DNA from 2 places in the Pseudomonas sp. NFX224 genome. Region 1 is predicted to be linked to the other one. Evidence: riboswitches for the same ligand, from Rfam matches in the RefSeq annotation. Region 1 holds a riboswitch; the other holds the start of a gene.

Region 1 (10,641 bases):
TCGTCGTCACCGGCGGGCCGATGCTCAACGGCAAGCACAAAGGCAAGGACATCGGCTCCGGCACTGTGGTCTGGCAGCTCAGCGAGCAGGTCAAGGCCGGCACCATCACCATCGACGATTTCCTGGCAGCCGAGGGCGGCATGTCGCGTTCGGCGGGCACCTGCAACACCATGGGCACAGCGTCGACCATGGCCTGCATGGCTGAAGCACTCGGCACTTCCCTGCCCCACAACGCGGCAATTCCAGCCGTCGATGCGCGGCGTTATGTGTTGGCGCACATGTCCGGCATGCGTGCCGTCGAGATGGTCCGCGAAGACTTGAAGCTGTCGAAGATCCTGACCAAGGAAGCGTTCGAAAACGCCATCCGCGTCAACGCTGCCATCGGTGGTTCGACCAACGCGGTGATCCACCTCAAAGCCATCGCCGGGCGCATTGGCGTCGAACTGGATCTGGACGACTGGACCCGCATGGGTCGCGGCATGCCGACCATCGTCGACCTGCAACCGTCCGGGCGTTTCCTGATGGAAGAGTTCTACTACGCCGGTGGTTTGCCAGCGGTATTGCGCCGCCTCGGCGAAGCCAATCTGATTCCGAATCCGAATGCCTTGACCGTCAATGGCAAGTCCATCGGCGAGAACACCAAGGATGCGCCGATCTACGGCGAAGACGAAGTGATCCGCACCCTCGACAACCCGATCCGCGCTGACGGCGGCATCTGTGTGTTGCGCGGCAACCTGGCACCGCTGGGTGCCGTGCTCAAGCCCTCCGCCGCCAGCCCTGAGTTGATGCAGCATCGCGGCCGTGCGGTGGTGTTCGAGAACTTCGACATGTACAAGGCGCGGATCAACGATCCGGAACTGGATGTGGATGCCAACTCGATCCTGGTGATGAAAAATTGCGGGCCGAAAGGCTATCCGGGCATGGCCGAAGTCGGCAACATGGGCCTGCCGGCGAAACTGCTGGCCCAGGGCGTGACCGACATGGTGCGCATTTCCGATGCACGCATGAGCGGCACCGCGTACGGCACCGTTGTGCTGCACGTCGCGCCGGAGGCGGCGGCAGGCGGACCTCTGGCAACGGTGAAAGAAGGCGACTGGATCGAGCTCGATTGCGCCAGCGGCCGACTGCACCTGGACATCCCGGACGCCGAACTCGCCGCGCGCATGGCTGACCTGCAACCACCGCAGCAATTGCTGGTGGGCGGTTATCGTCAGCTGTACATCGACCATGTGCTGCAAGCGGACCAGGGCTGCGATTTCGACTTCCTGGTCGGCTGCCGCGGCGCCGAAGTACCGCGTCATTCTCACTGACACCACCCTCCCCCTGTGGGAGCGAGCCTGCTCGCGATGGACGTCAACGATAACGCGCGCTGTCTGAATTTACGCGTCGTCGTTGCGTCCATCGCGAGCAGGCTCGCTCCTACAGTGTCTTATGCCTTCCTCAGGAGGGTGTCGTGCCTGCTATCATGCGCGACACCCCACCGCTCAGGACCGCGTCGCTCCCCATGGATTACCGCAAACCTTCCGACCGCAAAAGCATGCACTCGCGCATCGTCCAGGAACTGGGCATGCAGATCGTCTCCGGACGCTTCCTGCCGGACGACAAACTGCCCGCCGAAGCCCTGCTGTGTGAGGAATATGCCGTCAGCCGGCCGGTATTGCGTGAAGCCACGCGGGTGCTGGTCGCCAAGGGCCTGGTGTACTCCCGCCCGCGGGTCGGCACCGTGGTCAAGCCGCGTCGGGAATGGCACATGCTCGACCCGGACGTGCTGCACTGGCTGATGCAAAGCAGCCCGCAGAATGAATTCTTCAACCTGTTGACCAGCGTGCGCAGCATCATCGAACCGGCCGCCGCTGCCCTTGCCGCACAATTTGCCACCGACGCCGACATCGCCTCCATCGGTGAAGCCTACCAACGCATGGAAGCCGCACCGACGCCGGAAGCCTTGCTGCAACCGGACCTGGACTTCCACAGCCGCATCGCCGATGCGACCCACAACGACTTGCTGGCCAACCTGTGCAACATGCTTTCGGTGGCCATCGCCGAAGCCTTGAAGCATTCCAACCAGCGACCGAACCTGCATGAACTGGCCTTGCCACGGCACAGGGCGATTCTCACTGCCATCGAGAACCGCGATGCCCTCGGCGCGCGGCATGCGACGCTGGTGCAACTCGATGATGCGCGCAGTGCGTTGAATGTGGTGTTGGGTAGCGATCCTGCCTGACCGCTTCAGCCCGGTAGCAGTTCGTCGATGTGTCGATAATCGGACTGCAACTGCGCCGCCAACACCTTGCTGCGACCGAGCCGAATCGGCCCGCGCTCGATGTCGATCAGCAGGCCCGGACATTCAAGCACGGGCAACGTCTGCCAGTCCTTCAGCCGCCCATCGGTGACCAGCAGTAGCCGTTGCTGCTCCGCCGGAAAACGCTTCTGCCGCGCAGTGAGCCAGCGTCCCGCTTCGCCCAACGCTGCCAGCAACGGTGTGCCGCCCCCCGCGCCGAGGCCATCGAGCCAATGGCGCAGTCCGCTGGACGCTTTCAACCCTTGAACCTGCCACTTCGGCACTTGCCCGCTGGCCGTCAGCAAAGCGAGGCGCGCGCGTTGGCGATAGGCGTCATCGAACAGCTGCGCAAGCAAACCCTTGGCATCGCTCAACGCCTGATGACGGCGGGTGGACGCCGAGGCGTCGACAATCACCAGCCACAATTCATGGGGCGAACGGGTGCGCAGATGGAACACTAGCTCTGAGTGCTGACGCGGTCGGCCATTGAGCAGCGTGCCAGGCCAGTTGACCGTGCCGTTGCGGGCGGCGTGACGCTTGCCTTGTTTGCCGTGATCCAGCTGTCCGGCGCGGGGTCTGGCATTCGCCCCCGCGTCAGATCGAGGGCGAATGCCTAGGGCTTTTTTGGCCAGCTCGGCACTTCACGTCGGGTGCCGATGGGCAGCGTTTGAGCGGGCATTTCGCCCCACTGGCCCTGGCCTTCGCTCGAATGGGTGTTTTGCGCAGCCGCCTGTTGCGGCGCTGGCGCGGATTGCGGCGCGGGCGGTGTGTGTTCGCGACGGCGATGGCGCAAGGCGAATTCGGCAACGGCGTCGATATCTTCCTCGGCAATGCTGCTCGCCCCGCGCCAGGCCGCGTGGGCACGTGCGGCACGCAACCAGACCAGGTCCGCCCGCAAGCCATCGACCCCGGCAGCAAAACAGCGCTCGGTGATGTGCGCCAGCGCTGCATCGTCGAGGGGAATGTTCGCTAAAGCGCTGCGCGCCTTCTGACAACGCTCGCGCAGGTTCGCTTGCTCGCTTTCCCACTCGCCACAGAAGCCTTCGGGATCGCTGTCGAAATCCAGGCGTCGACGGATGATCTGGCCGCGCTCGGCAGGCTGGGTGTGTCCGCTGAGCGCGACGTTCAAGCCAAAGCGGTCGAGCAGTTGCGGACGTAACTCGCCCTCTTCCGGGTTCATGGTGCCGATCAACACGAACCTCGCCGAATGCCGATGGGAAATACCATCGCGCTCCACCAGATTGGTGCCGCTGGCTGCCACATCGAGCAGTAGATCAACCAGGTGATCGGGCAGCAGATTGACTTCATCGACGTAAAGCACGCCACCATCAGCCTTGGCCAGTACACCGGGAGAAAACTGCGCACGACCTTCGCTCAGGGCCGCATCCAGGTCGAGGGTGCCGACCAGACGTTCTTCGGTCGCACCCAAGGGCAAAGTGACGAACTGACCGCTGGCGAGCAGATCCGCCAGGCCCCGGGCCAGGGTCGACTTGGCCATGCCACGCGGACCTTCGATCAGCACGCCGCCGATCTTCGGGTCGATGGCGGTCAGGTACAACGCAAGCTTCAAATCGTCGGCGCCGACCACGGCGGAGAGCGGGAAATGCGGGGTGTCGGTCATTGTTCTGTCTCAGTCATGGTCGGTGATGTCATGAACACCTTCATCCCTGTGAGAGCGATGCGGTCAGCCATCTTCTTCTATATCCAATAGCAGGTTTTCCAGCGCCGCACGGTACTCGCCCGGCTCTTTCCACATGCCCCGTTGTTGCGCTTCGAGCATGCGTTCGGTCATGTCGCGCAAGGCATGGGGATTGTGCTCCCGGACAAAATCCCGGGTGCTCGGGTCGAGCAAGTAGGCATCGGCGAGCAAGGCGTACTGGTGATCGTCAATCAGTTGCGTGGTGGCGTCGAAGGCGAACAGGTTGTCAACCGTCGCCGCCATTTCGAACGCGCCTTTGTAGCCGTGACGCTTGACCCCGTCGAGCCACTTCGGATTGGCCGCCCGCGAGCGAATCACCCGATTCAGTTCTTCTTTGAGCGTGCGGATTTTCGGCAAGTCCGGCTGACTGTGATCGCCATGGTAACTGGCCGCCGCGGCACCGCTGAGGCTTTCGACTGCCGCGAGCATACCGCCCTGGAACTGGTAATAGTCGTTGGAATCGAGCAAGTCGTGTTCGCGGTTGTCCTGATTTTGCAGCACAGCCTGCACCTGGCTCAGACGCTGGGCAAACTGCTCACGGGCCACGGTGCCTTCGTCGGAACCGCCATAAGCGTAACCGCCCCAATTCAGGTAAACCTCGGCCAGATCCTCACGACTCTGCCACAGGCGACCGTCGATCGCGCCCTGCACACCTGCGCCATAGGCACCGGGTTTCGCACCGAAGATCCGCCAACCGGCCTGACGCTTTGCAGCCTCTTCATCGAGACCCGATTGCAGCAGCACTTCTCGTTCGGCGCGGACCTTGGCTGCCAACGGATTGAGGTCGTCCGGCTCATCCAGCGCGGCGACGGCTTGTACAGCGGCGTCGAACAAACGGATCAGATTGGCAAAAGCGTCACGGAAGAAACCCGACACTCGCAAAGTGACATCGACTCGCGGGCGGTCGAGCAGGCTCAGCGGCAGAATTTCAAAGTCGTCGACCCGCTGACTACCAGTGGCCCACACCGGACGCACACCCATCAATGCCATGGCCTGGGCGATGTCGTCGCCGCCGGTGCGCATGGTCGCCGTGCCCCAGACCGACAGGCCGAGCTGGCGCAAATGATCGCCGTGATCCTGCAAGTGCCGTTCAAGAATCAGGTTGGCCGACTGGAAACCGATGCGCCAAGCCGTGGTGGTCGGCAGGTTGCGCACGTCCACCGAATAGAAGTTGCGCCCGGTGGGCAGCACATCTAGACGACCGCGACTCGGTGCGCCGCTGGGCCCGGCCGGGACGAAACGACCGTGCAAAGCGTCGAGCAGACCGCGCATTTCTGCCGGGCCGCAGGCATCGAGGCGCGGTGCAATGACATCGCGCAGGCTGTCGAAGATGGCTTGGACTTCAACCCAATCTGCTCCCGAGGGTGTGCCAGTCGACATCAACGCGGCTGACGCTCCATCGCGAGCAGGCCCACTCCCACAGGGGTCATTCAGGGTCTGCGAGATCAGTTGTGCGGCGAACAGCTCAAGGCGTTCTCGGGTATCGCCGGCCGTACGCCATACCTCATCACTGACCATTAACAACGCGCCTGGTCGCGGCCCGGTCCACGTCTCGGCCAACGCACAATCCAGCGGATCGAACCCCAGGGCAAACGCCTTGGCCATCGCACGCAGCAAACTCGATTGCGCCCCGCGTCCATCGCCGCGCGGAATGCGCAAGAGCGCGAGCAAGGTATCGAGGCGCAAGCGACCGACCGGCGACTCGCCAAACACATGCAAGCCGTCGCGGATTTGCGATTCCTTCAAGTCGCACAGGTAAGTGTCCAGGCGCGGCAACCAAATCGTCGCATCGGCGTCGCTATCGAGCTTTTCGTCCAGTTGCAGTTCGCGGTCGATGTGGGTATCGCGCACCAGTTGCAGGATGTCGCGCTGCAATTCCCGGGCGCGGCGCGGATCGAGCAGTTGTGCTTCGTAATACTCGTCGGCCAATAGCTCTAGATTGCGCAGCGGACCGTAGGTTTCGGCGCGGGTCAGCGCCGGCATCAGGTGATCGATGATCACTGCCTGGGTGCGGCGCTTGGCCTGAGCACCCTCGCCCGGGTCGTTGACGATGAATGGGTAAATATTCGGCAGCGGACCGAGCAACGCATCCGGCCAGCAATGCTCGGACAACCCGACACCTTTGCCCGGCAGCCATTCAAGGTTGCCGTGCTTGCCGACATGGATCACGCCGTGAGCGCCGTAGGTGTTGCGCAGCCAGAAATAAAACGCCAGATAGCCGTGGGGCGGCACCAGGTCCGGGTCGTGATACACCGCGCTCGGGTCCACTTGATAACCGCGCGCCGGCTGAATGCCGACGAAGGTCAGGCCGAAACGCAGACCGGCGATCATCATCCGCCCGCCGCGACACATCGGATCGCTTTCAGGCGCGCCCCAACGCTCCAGCACCGCTGCGCGATTGACTTCGGGCAACGCAGTGAACATTGTCAGGTACTCATCCATTGCCAGGCTCTGCTGGCACGGACGCTGGTCGATCGTGTCCAGGTCATTGCTGACACCGCCGAGCAGTTGCTGGATCAATGCGGTGCCGCTGTACGGCAAGTCGGCTGGCAATGGATACCCTTCGGCGTGCAGCGCCCGCAGGATGTTCAACGCCGCAGCCGGCGTGTCGAGACCGACACCGTTGCCGATACGACCGTCGCGAGTCGGGTAGTTGGCAAGGATCAGCGCCACGCGTTTTTCTGCGTTGGGCAGGCGCGCCAGATCGATCCAGCGTCGCGCCAGTTCGGCGACAAAATCCATGCGCTCCGGTTGTGGCCGATAACAAACCACATCGGACTGACTGCGCTCGCTGCGCCATGCCAGATCCTTGAAGCTGATCGGTCGGCTGATGATCCGCCCGTCCAGTTCCGGCAACGCAATGTGCATCGCCAGATCACGCGGGCCGAGGCCTTGTTCACTGGCGCGCCAACCCGGTTCGTTGTCCTGGGCGCAAATTGCCTGAATCACCGGGATATTACGGCGAAACGGTCGTAAATGCGGCGCTTCCGGGCTGGATTGGGCGAAACCAGTGGTATTCAGAATCACCCCCGCTTCGACTTCATCCAGCCAATCCTCGACCACCGAAAGGCAGCCGGGCTCCTTCAAACTGGCCAGCGCAATTGGCAACGGGTTCAATCCCGCCGCCTGCAAGCGCTGGCAGAAAACATCGATGAATCCGGTATTCGCCGCCTGCAAGTGCGAGCGGTAGAACAAGACTGCCGCCACCGGTTGACCGGCCTGCCAGTCGACTTGCCAATCCTGCAGTGTTGCGGGGCTTTTATCGGGATGGTAGATCGCCGTGCGTGGCAGGGTTTGCGGCTCGGTCCAAACATAATCCCGCGCCAGCCAACGGTTGGCCAGACAGCGGAAGAAATCCAGAGCGTTGCCCATGCCGCCTTGACGCAGATACTGCCAGAGCCGGTCGCGATCATCGACGCCGACGGTGCTCAGGTCACTGAGCTCCGGGTCGGGACGATCATCCCCCGGCACCAGAATCAGTTGCACCCCTTGTTGCGACAACTCGACCAACCGCTCGACGCCATAGCGCCAATAGGCAATGCCGCCGTGCAGCGAGATCAGAATCACCTTGGCGTGACGCAGCACTTCATCGACATACAAGTCGACCGAGGCATGGTTCTGCACCTGCATCGGGTTGGCCAGACGTACGCTGGGGTAATCGTCGGGCAACTGCTGCGCCGCTTCGGCGAGCAGCGCCAGGCTGGAGTCGCCGCTGCACAGGATCACCAGCTCGGCGGGGGTTTGGCCAAGGTCGGCGATGTTGTCATCCGACACGAAGCCGCCGGGCTGGGTCCTGAGCAGGTGCATGGGTTACACGCTGAGCGCGGCGCGCAATTGCGCTTCGAGCAGTGCGGCGTCCAGTGCCTGGCCGATCAACACCAGACGGGTGACACGCGGCTCTTCGGCGCCCCACTGACGGTCGAAGTGTTTGTCGAAACGCGTGCCCACACCCTGAATCAGCAGGCGCATCGGTTTGTTCGGGATGGCGGCGAAACCTTTGACGCGCAAGATGCCGTGTTGCACCACCAGTTGGGTCAACGCGTCCATCAGCAGGCTTTCGTCGGCTTGCGGCAATTCGATGGAGATCGAATCGAAGGCATCGTGATCGTGGTCGTCGTGATCGTCATCACCGTCATGGTGGTGATCGTGGTGGCTGTGACGGCTGTCGATGTGCTCTTCGGAACCGGCGCCGAGGCCGATCAGCACGTCCAGTGGCAGGCGACCGCTGCTGGCTTCGATGACTTTCACCGCTGGCGGCAATTCTTCAGCGACTTCCAGGCGCACGCGGGCCAGGTCTTCCGGGCTGATCAGGTCGGCCTTGTTGAGGATCACCAGGTCGGCGCTGGACAGTTGGTCGGCGAACAGCTCGTGCAGCGGCGATTCGTGGTCCAGGTTCGGGTCGAGTTTGCGCTGGGCGTCGACCTGATCCGGGAACGCGGCGAAGGTGCCGGCGGCTACGGCCGGGCTGTCGACCACGGTGATCACCGCGTCGACGGTGCAGGCGCTGCGGATTTCCGGCCATTGGAAGGCTTGCACCAAGGGTTTTGGCAGGGCCAAACCGGAGGTTTCGATCAGGATGTGATCGAGATCGCCACGACGGGCGACCAGTTCGCGCATCACCGGGAAGAATTCTTCCTGGACGGTGCAGCACAGGCAGCCGTTGGCCAGTTCATAAACGCGGCCGCTGGCTTCTTCTTCGGTGCAACCGATGGAGCACTGCTTGAGGATTTCACCGTCGATGCCCAGCTCGCCGAACTCGTTGACGATCACCGCGATGCGGCGGCCCTGGGCGTTGTCGAGCATGTGCCGCAGCAAGGTGGTTTTGCCCGAGCCGAGGAAGCCGGTAACGATGGTGACGGGAAGTTTGGCCAGTGTTTTCATCGGATGCCCTTTGGCAAGGTGGCGGGCATACGGGACGAGTACCGGCAACGCACCTGCGCGCCGGAAGCGTTCGCCACCGGATCACCCCGCCCGGTTGTAGTGAGAATCTGTATCGAGGCAGGTCTCCTGGCTGACGGTGTGCCAGTCGTTCGACTGGCGTTTGCTGCGCCTTCCCGCGGGCTCAAGGGTTGAGCGTGCAGTGGCGTGGCAGCGAACATCACCGTTCACAGTTGCGGGGGCAGCCGCGGCATTGACCGCGTTCCCTTCTTAGCTTCGACAAACGCCGAAGAACCTCGAAAGCGCAAGGCTACGCATGGTATTGGGGCGGGTCAATGTCCGCAGGTTGATTGCGATCCTCTGTGGCGAGGGAGCTTGCTCCCGTTCGGCGGCGAAGCCGTCGCAAATCAGGAGTGCAGATTTTACCTGGATAATGGTAAGAGGGGTCGCTTCGCAACCCAGCGGGAGCAAGCTCCCTCGCCACAATTGGTTTGTGTAGACCCTTAAATGCGAACCCTTGCCAATTGACGCCCAACCCCTGCCCATGCTCTCCTACACACCTTGTTACGGGTGCCCTTCACAGGGTGAAACGGGAAACCGGTGAATCATGTGCTTTACTCAAAGCCATGTCAGTCCGGTGCTGCCCCCGCAACGGTAAGCGAGTGAAGCGTCAGATCCACTGTGCCAACCAGGCATGGGAAGGTGATGCTTGCAGGATCAGGCTCAGGCCTGCGCCCCTCGCGAGCCCGGAGACCGGCCCGCAACACAAAGTGAAAACACAATCACTGAATGACAAACCCGCGGTGGGCGGGCGCTGTTCGAATCTCTGCGCGCCCGTTCGTGCGGAGACTCTGCATGCGCTTTTGATTCCCCGCTGACAGACCAGAGGGAAACGCCATGTCGATCATCAGCAGCACCGGCCACAGCAGCTCTTCCAGCGCCACCACAACCCTGACTCAACGCCTGACCGCCGCCGTTTGCGCGTCGATCCTCGGCGCGTGCCTGGTGTACTTCGCCGGTTTCTCGCACATTGAAGCGGTGCACAACGCTGCTCACGATACCCGCCACAGCTCCGCATTCCCGTGCCATTGAGACCTGCCGACATGATCAAGCGTATTGCGCAAACCGCAGGTTTCACCGGGCTGCTCGCTGCCCTGCTGTTGACCCTGCTGCAAAGTTTCTGGGTGTCGCCGCTGATTTTGCAGGCCGAGACCTACGAGAAATCCGAACCGGCCGCTGTTGAAGTCCACGAACATGCCCACGCCGAGGGCGCTGCCGCCGCTCACACCCACGATGCCGAAGCCTGGGAGCCGGAAGACGGCTGGCAGCGCGTGCTGTCGACCACTGGCGGCAATCTGGTGGTGGCGGTCGGTTTCGCACTGATGCTCGCTGGCCTCTACACCCTGCGCGCACCGACCAAAACCTCTCAGGGCCTGCTCTGGGGCCTGGCCGGTTATGCGACCTTCGTGCTGGCGCCGACCCTCGGCCTGCCGCCTGAACTGCCAGGCACCGCTGCTGCCGATCTGGCGCAGCGGCAGTTCTGGTGGATCGGCACTGCCGCGTCCACCGCTGTCGGCATCGCCCTGATCGTGTTCAGCCGCCACTGGCTGATGAAAGTCCTTGGCGCGGCGATCATCGCCGTTCCCCATGTGATTGGCGCCCCGCAACCGGAAGTGCATTCGATGCTCGCGCCGGAAGCACTCGAAGCCCAATTCAAAATCGCTTCGCAGCTGACCAACGTGGCGTTCTGGCTGGCCTTGGGCCTGATCAGCGCCTGGTTGTT
Region 2 (10,641 bases), 2.2 Mb from region 1:
CGGCCGGCCCATGGCTTTTTCATCTTCATTGAGGAAACCTGTGAGCACGTCCACGGGTTGCCCGACCGGTTTGCCGGCGCTGAACGGTACGAAAATCACTTTGTAGCCACTGTGCGGCTTGCGGTTCCAGGAGCCGTGCTGGCCGATGAATGCGCCTTCCTTGAACTGCGCCGGCAGCGTGTTGCCTTCGGCAAACGTCAGGCCCAGTGACGCGGTATGCGGCCCGACGGCGTAGTCAGGCGCAATCGCCTTGGCCACCAGGTCGGGGTTTTGCGGTTCGACGCGCACGTCGACGTGCTGGCCGTAGTAGCTGAACGGCCAGCCATAAAACCCGCCGTCCTTGACCGAGGTGATGTAGTCCGGCACCAGGTCACTGCCGATTTCGTCGCGCTCGTTGACCGCCGTCCACAGCGCACCGCTTTGCGGTTCCCAGGCCATGCCGTTGGGGTTACGCAAGCCTGAGGCGAAGATCCGGTGGTTACCGGTGGCGCGATCCACTTCCCAGATCGCCGCGCGTCCCTCTTCCTGATCCATGCCGTTTTCGCCGACGTTGCTGTTCGAGCCTACGGTCACGTAAAGCTTGCTGCCGTCCTGGCTGACGATGACGTTTTTGGTCCAGTGGTGATTCAGCGTTCCGCCCGGCAGGTCGACGACTTTGATCGGCTGCGACTTGATGGTCGTGTCGCCGGTTTCATAGTGGAAACGCAGCAGTCGATCGGTATCGGCGACGTACAGGTCATTGCCGACCAGGGTCATGCCGAAAGGCGAATTGAGGTTTTCCAGGAATACCGTGCGGGTTTCGGCAATGCCGTCGTGGTTGGTGTCGCGCAGCAGCGTGATGCGGTTCGGGCTCGGTACGCCTGCTCCGGCGCGGCCCATGACTTTCCTGGTGATCCAGCCCTTGATGCCTTTATTGTCATCGGGTTTGGGCGGTGCATTGGTTTCGGCGACCAGTACGTCGCCATTGGGCAACACGTATAACCAGCGTGGATGATCAAGGCCCTCGGCAAACGCGGCCACTTGCGTGCCGCTGGCGGCGACGGGTTTCGCGCCGTCCGGCCAGCCGATCGCCGGGGCGATGTTCATCGTCGGGAACAGGGTTTTGTTGGGTTCGGGCAACTTGGGTGACGGACCGGTGCCGTCGGAGACTTGCACGCTGGAGGTTTCACCGCAAGCGGCGAGCCCTCCGGCGAGAGCGACAACGAATACGAGCTGAGACGTGCGCATGGCTGATCTTCCCTATGAGTGCCTTGATTTATTCATAGAGAAGCGTGGATGCAGGATGGTTCAACCTTCAGTTGCGCGCCTCCTTGAGCAGAACGGCAATGCCTGGGTGATAGTGGCCGGCTTCGTTGTGCAATTTGCGATAGGCATAGGGGAAATACCAGGCCACGGCACAGGCGTGCTCTTTTTGCAGATCGTCGACCATGTCCTGCAGTTCTTCCGGGGTGGCGCCATGCTGGAGTTTTTGCGGTGCGACGAACAGGCAGCCGAGTTTCAGGTCGCTGGCGTAGCTGATGCGTTTGGCATCGCTGGTGATGTCGTGCAGCGCCTGGGTCAGGTTCAAGCTGTTGACTCGCGGCCAGCGTTGCGTGGCCTGCAACCAGGCGCGTGTTTCGGCGGTGGCGATGAACAGGTCGGCGCGAGCGTTGCGCTCGCCTTCTTCGATCTGTTTGCGGGTGGGCGATTGTTGCAGGGTGATCATCTCGGCCATCCACGCAGCGCAGGACAGCAGGCCGAGGTTGGCCTTTTCGTCGAGCCAGTAGGGCGTTTCGTTATCGCCGCGCACGGCGTTGTAGCGGTCGATACAGTCAAACCAGCGCTCCAGCACCGGGCGCAGGAATTCGAGCTTCGGATTGCTGATGATCGTGCCTTGCATGGGGCTCACCCTTGTTATTGTGTTGTGAGATTGTGGCTCTTTGATATCACTGCTGGGAGTGTGGCACAAGATTGACGTCAAATTGCTGATCGGCGGCAGTTATTCACTCGCGCGCCCCGTCTTCAATTGACGCTCCCCCCCCAACCCTCTAACCTTCGCGGCTTGTTTCAGGTGCTCTGTGGCTTGGGTCGACAGAGTGAAACAGGGAAGTCGGTGAGTGGTCGCTTCAATCCATGAAGCCCCTGCGATCCCGGCGCTGCCCCCGCAACGGTAAATGAGTGAAAACTGCGTCTTGCGCCACTGTGTCGACTGTCGACATGGGAAGGCACGCAGTCCGGCCAGCGCCGCTCATGAGCCCGGAGACCGGCCTGATCCATCCAAGCGGCATCACGGTGGGCGATGCCAGGCTTCTTGCCATCTATTCTTGTGCCTGCCCGCCGTTATTCCTGCCTCAACGGAGAGCTCCCCCATGACTGATACCCCTGATCGTGACGAACGTCATCTGGCGCGCATGCTGCGCAAAAAAGCCGTGATCGACGAACGTATCGCCAATTCCCCGAACGAATGCGGCCTGTTGCTGGTGCTGACCGGCAACGGCAAGGGCAAGAGCAGCTCGGCGTTCGGCATGCTCGCGCGCGCCATGGGCCACGGCATGCAATGCGGCGTGGTGCAGTTCATCAAGGGACGCAACAGCACGGGCGAAGAACTGTTCTTCCGGCGCTTTCCGGAGCAGGTGCGTTTTCATGTGATGGGCGAGGGCTTTACCTGGGAGACCCAGGACCGCCAACGCGACATCGCTGCCGCTGAAGCCGCCTGGGCCGTGTCGCAGGAACTGCTGCGCGATCCGTCGATCGGCCTGGTGGTGCTGGATGAATTGAACATCGCTCTCAAGCACGGTTACCTCGATCTCGATCAAGTGCTCAGCGATTTGCAGGCGCGCCCGCCCATGCAGCACGTGGTGGTCACCGGTCGCGGCGCCAAGCCGGAGATGATCGAACTGGCTGACACCGTCACCGAGATGGGCATGATCAAGCACGCCTTCCAGGCCGGCATCAAAGCGCAAAAAGGCGTCGAGCTGTGAATCAACCTCGACATTGCCCGGCGGTACTGATTGCCGCGCCGGCCTCCGGTCAGGGCAAGACCACCGTCACCGCCGCGCTCGCCCGTTTGCATCGCAATCAGGGGCGCAAGGTGCGCGTCTTCAAATGCGGCCCGGACTTCCTCGACCCGATGATCCTCGAGCGCGCCAGCGGTGCGCCGGTCTATCAACTGGACATGTGGATGGTCGGCGAGCAGGAAAGTCGTCGTCTGTTGTGGGAGGCAGCGGGCGAAGCCGATCTGATTCTGATCGAAGGCGTGATGGGACTGTTCGACGGTACGCCGTCCAGCGCTGATCTGGCGCGTCATTTCGGTGTGCCGGTACTCGGCGTGATCGACGGCACGGCCATGGCCCAGACGTTTGGCGCATTGGCTTTGGGGCTGGCGCGTTATCAGCCGGACTTGCCGTTTGCTGGTGTGCTGGCCAATCGCGTCGGCACCCTGCGTCATGCGCAATTGCTCGAAGGCAGCCTCACTGAAGGTCTGCGTTGGTACGGCGCATTGTCCCGGGAAACCGGGATCGAATTGCCGAGTCGCCACCTCGGACTGGTGCAGGCCAGCGAGTTGAACGATCTCGATGTGCGTCTGGACGCGGCGGCCGATGCCTTGGCCAGCAGTTGCGAAGTCGCGTTGCCGCCAGCGGTGCAGTTCGCCGCGCCGGATGTGATCGCCGCCGAACCGCTGTTGGCTGGCGTGCGCATTGCCGTGGCCCGTGATGAAGCATTCGCCTTCACTTATGGCGCCAGTCTCGATTTGCTGCGGGCGATGGGTGCCGAGTTGCTGTTTTTCTCGCCGATCCGCGACGGACAATTGCCGGAAGCAGACAGCCTGTATCTGCCGGGTGGTTATCCGGAATTGCACCATGTGGCCCTCTCGCAAAACACCTCCATGCTGAGCGCGATTCGCGCGCACCACGCAGCGGGCAAACCATTGCTGGCCGAGTGTGGCGGCATGCTTTATCTGCTCGATTCGCTGACGGATGTCGAAGGCACTCGTGCAGAGCTGGTGGGTTTGTTGAGCGGTGACGCGGTGATGCAAAAACGCCTCGCCGCGCTGGCCTTGCAAGCGGTTGAACTGCCGGAGGGTTCGCTGCGCGGGCACACCTATCACCACTCGCTGACCACCACCGAACTGACGCCGATTGCCCGAGGCTTGAGCCCTAACGGTGGGCGCGGGGCGGAGGCGGTTTATCGCGAGGGGCGGATGACGGCCTCTTATGTGCACTTTTATTTTCCGTCCAACCCAGCGGCGATTGCTGCGTTGTTTACGCCAGCGATGAGGTCATGACAGACAACGCCTTCTCCGAAGACGACCGCGCAGCCGTCTACCGCGCCATCGCCGAACGCCGCGACATGCGTCACTTCAGCGGCGGCACTGTCGAGCCCGAATTGCTCCGGCGCCTGCTCGAAGCCGCGCACCAGGCGCCGAGTGTCGGCCTGATGCAACCCTGGCGCTTCATTCGCATCAGCGATCGCGGTTTGCGCGGCAAGATCCAGGCGCTGGTGGAAGAAGAGCGCATCCGCACCGCCGAAGCCCTCGGCGAGCGCACCGACGAGTTCATGCAGCTCAAAGTCGAAGGCATCAACGACTGCGCGGAAGTGTTGGTCGCCGCGCTGATGGATGATCGCGAGCGGCATATCTTCGGGCGCCGCACATTGCCGGAAATGGACCTGGCTTCGTTGTCCTGCGCGATCCAGAACCTGTGGCTGGCGTCCCGTGCAGAAGGGCTGGGCATGGGCTGGGTTTCATTGTTCGAACCGCAAGCCCTCGCGGATTTGCTGGGCCTGCCATCCGGCGCCAAACCACTGGCCATTTTGTGCCTGGGGCCGGTCAAGGAATTCTATCCGGCGCCGATGCTGGTGCTCGAAGGCTGGGCGCAGGCGCGCCCTCTGAGCGAATTGTTGTACGAGAATTTTTGGGGAGTGAGTCAATGAGTGTGGCGTTGTTGAGTGTCGCCGCAGTGGCGCTGGATGCGTTGCTGGGTGAACCCAAACGCTGGCATCCGCTGATGGCGTTCGGCCAATTTGCCGAACGCATCGAGCAACGTTTCAACGGCGGTGGTCGTGGCTGGCGCAGTCATGGCGTCACGGCGTGGGTGATCGCGGTGTTGCCGCTGACGTTGCTCGCCACGGCATTTTCCTGGGCACCTTACGTGGGCTGGATCGTCGAGATCCTCGCGCTCTATTGCGCCCTCGGCATGCGCAGCCTCGGTGAACACGTCGAGCCTGTGGCGAAAGCCCTGCGCAGCGGCGATCTTGAAGAAGCACGCAAACGCGTCAGTTATCTGGTCAGCCGCAAAACCAGCGAGCTGGATGAAACCGAAGTCGCCCGTGCCGCCACCGAATCGGTGCTGGAGAACGGTAGCGACGCGGTGTTCGCCGCATTGTTCTGGTTTGCCGTGGCGGGTGCGCCGGGCGTGGTGCTCTACCGTTTGAGCAATACGCTGGATGCGATGTGGGGCTATCGCAACGAACGCTTCGAGCGCTTCGGTTGGGCGGCAGCGAAGATCGACGACGTCCTCAATTACATTCCTGCGCGACTGGTGGCATTGACCTACGCGTTGCTGGGCAAAACCCGACTGGCCATGAAATGCTGGCGCACCCAGGGACCGACCTGGGACAGTCCGAATGCCGGTCCGGTGATGGCGGCGGGCGCCGGTGCGTTGGGTGTCGAATTGGGCGGACCGGCGATTTATCACGGTGAACTGCATCAACGTCCGCAACTGGGCGAAGGCGTGCCGGCGGATGCCGACGCCATTGACCGTGGCTGGCAATTGGTCCAGCGCGGGGTATGGTTATGGCTGCTGATTCTGTGCGTGGGAGCTGAATTTTATGCTTGAACACGGTGGACGGTTGCGCAAGGCGGCGCTCGAATACGGCATCGAGGAAGCCGATTGGCTTGACCTGTCCAGCGGCCTCGCGCCCTGGCCGTTTCCGGTTCCGGATATCCCGCTGCGGGCTTGGGCGCGGCTGCCGGAAACCGATGATGGCCTGGAGCAGGCCGCCTGTGATTACTACGGCACCTTGCAGGCATTGCCGGTGGCCGGTTCGCAGATGGCCATCCAGTTGCTGCCGCGTTTGCGTCGTGTCGGCAAAGTCGGCGTGCTGTCGCCGTGTTACGCCGAGCATGCCGAAGCCTGGCGCCGCAATGGCTACATCGTGCGTGAAGTGCTGGAGCAGGAGGTCGATTTCTTCGTCGACAGCCTCGACGTGCTGGTCGTGGTCAATCCGAACAATCCCACGGGCCTGAGCCTGACTCCCACCCGATTGCTGGACTGGCATGCGCGACTGGCGCAGCGCGGTGGCTGGCTGGTGGTGGACGAGGCGTTCATGGACAACACGCCGCACTTGAGTGTGGCGCCGTTTGCCCATCAGGTTGGTTTGATCGTGCTGCGTTCGTTCGGCAAGTTTTTCGGTCTGGCCGGTGTGCGTTTGGGATTCGTACTGGCCGAGCGCAAGCTGCTCAAGTTGCTCGCCGAACAGGTGGGGCCGTGGGCGGTCAGCGGGCCGACCCGTGAGTTGGGGCAGGCGTGCCTGCGCGATACCGAAGCGCATAGGCGGCAACGGGTTCGCGCCGACGAAGCCAGCGAGCGCCTCGGGTCATTGCTGGCGCAACACGGTTTCCAGCCACAGGGCGGCTGTGCCCTGTTCCAGTGGCTGATCACCGAGCGCGCCGAAGAATTGCATGAGTTCATGGCTCGGCGCGGCATTCTGCTGCGCTTGTTCGCGCACAACAGTAGCCTGCGTTTTGGCTTGCCGGGCGAGGAAGCGGATTGGACGCGTCTCGCCGCAGCTTTCGAAGCCTTTGCCAAGGACAGCCAATGACCACGTTGATGGTGCAAGGCACCACGTCCGATGCCGGTAAAAGCACACTGGTCACTGCACTGTGCCGCTGGGTCACGCGTCAGGGCGTGAGCGTGGTGCCGTTCAAACCGCAGAACATGGCGCTCAACAGCGCGGTGACCGCCGACGGTGGCGAGATCGGTCGCGCGCAAGCGGTGCAGGCCCAGGCGGCGTATCTCGAACCGCACACCGACATGAACCCGGTGCTGCTCAAACCCAACAGTGACACCGGCGCTCAAGTGATCATCCACGGTCGTGCGGTCACGACGATGAACGCCGTCGCTTATCACGACTACAAAGCCATCGCCATGCAAGCGGTGCTGGCCTCCCACGAGCGCTTGAGTTCGGCGTATCCGGTGGTGATGGTCGAAGGCGCGGGCTCGCCGGCCGAGATCAATCTGCGTGCCGGCGACATCGCCAACATGGGTTTCGCCGAAGCGGTGGATTGCCCGGTGGTGCTGATCGCCGATATCAACCGCGGCGGGGTTTTCGCGCATCTGGTGGGCACGCTGGAGCTGCTGTCGCCGAGCGAGCAGGCGCGGGTCAAAGGCTTCATCATCAATCGTTTTCGTGGCGACATCGCGTTGCTGCAACCTGGTCTCGACTGGCTTGAAGAGCGCACCGGCAAACCGGTGATCGGTGTGCTGCCTTACGTGATGGACCTGCATCTGGAGGCCGAGGACGGCATCGATCAGCGCCAGACCGACAAGGCCGAGCAGGTCCTGAAAGTCGTGGTGCCGGTGCTGCCGCGCATCAGCAACCACACCGATTTCGACCCGCTGCGCCTGCACCCACAGGTGGACCTGCAATTCATCGGCCCCGGCCAGGCGATTCCAGCGGCCGACCTGATCATTCTCCCCGGCTCGAAAAGCGTGCGCAGCGACCTCGCGTATCTGCGCACCAATGGCTGGGAAACGGCGATTTCCCGGCATTTGCGCTACGGCGGAAAAGTCTTGGGCATTTGTGGCGGCCTGCAGATGCTCGGCGAGCAAGTCCACGATCCGTTGGGTCTTGAAGGCGCGCCGGGTTCCAGTTCGGGGCTTGGATTGCTGGCGTTTCAAACGCAGCTCGAACAGGACAAGCAACTGCGCAATGTGCGCGGGCGTCTGGCGCTGGATGATGCCGAAGTCAGCGGCTATGAAATCCATGCCGGCGTAACCACCGGCCCGGCGCTGGAGCATGCTGCCGTGCAACTGGATGACGGTCGTTGCGATGGCGCGCAGAGCCTCGACGGGCAGATTTTCGGCACCTACCTGCATGGCTTGTTTGAGTCTCCGGCGGCGTGCAGTGCGCTGTTGCGTTGGGCCGGTTTGCAGGCGGTGCAGGATGTGGATTACCACGGGTTGCGCGAGCGCGATATCGAACGGCTGGCCGATCTGGTGGAGAAGCATCTGGATACCGGGCTGTTGCGGGATCTCTGTGGGATTTGAGCCGGTTTAGAGACCGCTATCGCGAGCAGGCCGGCCGCCTCACCAAAGATTTTAAGGAATAAACCATGCTGCAATTGATCCTCGGCGGCGCCCGCTCCGGCAAAAGTCGCCTGGCCGAAAAACTGGCGACTGACAGTCTGCTGTCCGTGACCTACATCGCCACCAGCCAGCCGCTGGACGGCGAAATGAACGAGCGGGTCGCCCATCACCGCGCCCGTCGTCCGGCCGAATGGGCGCTGATCGAAGAGCCGCTCGAACTTGCTCGCGTCCTGCGTGAAAACGCCCGCGCCGATCATTGCCTGTTGGTCGATTGCCTGACGCTGTGGCTGACCAATCTGCTGATGCTCGACGATGCCGATCGTCTGAGCGCCGAGCGCGATGCCTTGCTGGAGTGCCTGGCGTTGCTGCCGGGTGAAATTATTTTTGTCAGCAACGAGACCGGTATGGGTGTCGTGCCGCTGGGCGAATTGACTCGCCGTTATGTCGATGAAGCCGGTTGGCTGCATCAAGCTCTGGCCGAGCGCTGTCAGCGAGTCGTCCTGACCGTCGCCGGCCTGCCCCTGACTCTGAAAGGAACTGCGTTATGACTCAATCCTGGTGGCTTAACCCGTGCCGACCGATCAATGCCCAGGCCGTCGAGCAGGCGCAGGCGCGGCAACAGCAGTTGACCAAACCGGCCGGGTCGCTCGGTCAACTTGAATCGGTAGCGGTGCAACTGGCCGGGTTGCAAGGGCAAGTCAAGCCAGGCCTGGAACAGCTGTGGATCGCGATTTTTGCCGGTGACCATGGTGTGGTCGCCGAAGGGGTTTCGGCATTTCCTCAGGAAGTCACCGGGCAGATGCTGCATAACTTCGTCAGCGGCGGTGCGGCGATCAGCGTATTGGCGCGGCAATTGGGGGCGTCCCTCGAAGTGGTCGACCTCGGCACGATCACGCCGTCGTTGGATTTGCCGGGGGTGCGTCACTTGAACGTTGGTCCGGGCACGGCGAATTTTGTGCAAGGCCCGGCGATGACTGTGGCTCAAGGTGAACACGCGTTGCAGGCCGGTCGCGACAGCGTGCTGCGGGCGAAAGCGGCCGGTGCGCAGCTGTTCATCGGTGGTGAGATGGGTATCGGCAACACCACGGCAGCCAGTGCGTTGGCCTGTGCGTTGCTCGATTGCCCGGTGGCACACCTGACCGGGCCCGGCACTGGGTTGAATGCGGCGGGTGTCAGCCACAAGGCCGAGGTGATCGAGCGAGCATTGGCCTTGCACGGCGCTCAGCGTGGTGATGCGCTGCAAACATTGTTCAATCTTGGCGGTTTCGAAATTGCAGCGTTGGTCGGCGCGTATCTGGCCTGCGCCCAGGAAGGCATCGCGGTGCTGGTGGACGGTTTCATTTGCAGCGTCGCGGCGTTGGTCGCGGTGCGCCTCAACCCTGATTCCCGGGAATGGCTGTTGTTCGGTCATCGCGGCGCAGAGCCGGGGCATCGACATGTCCTGGAAACCCTCAATGCGCAGCCGCTGCTCGACCTCGGTTTACGTCTGGGCGAGGGCAGCGGTGCGGCATTGGCGGTGCCGTTGCTGCGTCTGGCCTGTGATCTGCACGGGCAGATGGCGACCTTCGCTGAAGCGGCGGTCGCGGATCGTCCGGCATGACCTTGCGCCTGGACCTGCTGCGCCATGGTGAAACCGAACTCGGCGGCGGCTTGCGCGGCAGTCTTGATGATGCGCTGACCGGCAAGGGCTGGCAGCAGATGAGTGAGGCGGTGATGGCGCAGGGGCCCTGGGATCGCTTGGTCAGTTCGCCGTTGCAGCGATGTGCGCGGTTCGCCGAGGAACTCGGTGCCCGGTTGAGTGTGCCGGTGCAATTGGATAAAGACCTGCAAGAGCTTCACTTCGGAGCCTGGGAAGGGCAGAGCGCTGCCGAATTGATGAAAACCGACGCACAAGGCTTGGGCCTGTTCTGGGCTGATCCTTATTCATTTACGCCGCCTGAAGGTGAGCCGGTGACGGACTTTTCGCTGCGGGTGTTATCGGCCGTGGCACGCTTGCAGTCGGCGTACGCCGGCGAACGCGTGTTGCTGATCAGCCATGGCGGTGTCATGCGCTTGTTGCTGGCCCAGGCGCGAGGCTTGCCCCGTGAGCAGTTGCTCAACGTCGAAGTCGGTCATGGTGCGCTGTTCTCGCTGGCGGTCGAGTCCGATGGTTCGTTAAGGGAAGTGCGCTGATCATGCTGCCGTTCTGGATCGCCCTGCAATTTCTGAGCAGCCTGCCGATTCGTCTGCCGGGCATGCCTGCGCCGCAGGAGCTGGGGCGGTCGTTGCTGTTTTATCCGCTGGTGGGATTGTTGTTCGGCGGGATTTTGTGGGCGTCGAACTGGCTGTTGTCGGGCACACCGCTGTTGCTGCA

Evidence for each region. Region 1 has a riboswitch for cobalamin ahead of cobW (cobalamin biosynthesis protein CobW). Riboswitches for the same ligand answer to the same signal wherever they lie in the genome.
Region 2: another riboswitch for cobalamin. It lies ahead of cobO (cob(I)yrinic acid a,c-diamide adenosyltransferase); the one in region 1 lies ahead of cobW (cobalamin biosynthesis protein CobW).

What each region holds. Positions count from the first base shown of each region.
Region 1 covers NZ_CP183416.1:406,737-417,377, forward strand. The annotation lists gene ACNYC6_RS01695 (IlvD/Edd family dehydratase) at 1-1,310, shown strand, start outside; gene ACNYC6_RS01700 (FadR/GntR family transcriptional regulator) at 1,505-2,224, shown strand; gene ACNYC6_RS01705 (vWA domain-containing protein) at 2,230-2,775, opposite strand; gene ACNYC6_RS01710 (ATP-binding protein) at 2,895-3,902, opposite strand; gene cobN (cobaltochelatase subunit CobN) at 3,966-7,787, opposite strand; gene cobW (cobalamin biosynthesis protein CobW) at 7,791-8,861, opposite strand; cobalamin riboswitch at 8,960-9,172, opposite strand; cobalamin riboswitch at 9,410-9,635, shown strand; gene ACNYC6_RS01725 (CbtB domain-containing protein) at 9,756-9,950, shown strand; gene ACNYC6_RS01730 (CbtA family protein) at 9,962-10,641, shown strand, end outside.
Region 2 covers NZ_CP183416.1:4,772,292-4,782,932, forward strand. The annotation lists gene ACNYC6_RS21870 (PQQ-dependent sugar dehydrogenase) at 1-1,227, opposite strand, end outside; gene ACNYC6_RS21875 (hypothetical protein) at 1,295-1,879, opposite strand; cobalamin riboswitch at 2,032-2,266, shown strand; gene cobO (cob(I)yrinic acid a,c-diamide adenosyltransferase) at 2,349-2,960, shown strand; gene ACNYC6_RS21885 (cobyrinate a,c-diamide synthase) at 2,957-4,264, shown strand; gene bluB (5,6-dimethylbenzimidazole synthase) at 4,261-4,911, shown strand; gene cbiB (adenosylcobinamide-phosphate synthase CbiB) at 4,908-5,816, shown strand; gene cobD (threonine-phosphate decarboxylase CobD) at 5,809-6,801, shown strand; gene ACNYC6_RS21905 (cobyric acid synthase) at 6,798-8,249, shown strand; gene cobU (bifunctional adenosylcobinamide kinase/adenosylcobinamide-phosphate guanylyltransferase) at 8,315-8,836, shown strand; gene cobT (nicotinate-nucleotide--dimethylbenzimidazole phosphoribosyltransferase) at 8,833-9,888, shown strand; gene cobC (alpha-ribazole phosphatase family protein) at 9,885-10,460, shown strand; gene ACNYC6_RS21925 (adenosylcobinamide-GDP ribazoletransferase) at 10,463-10,641, shown strand, end outside.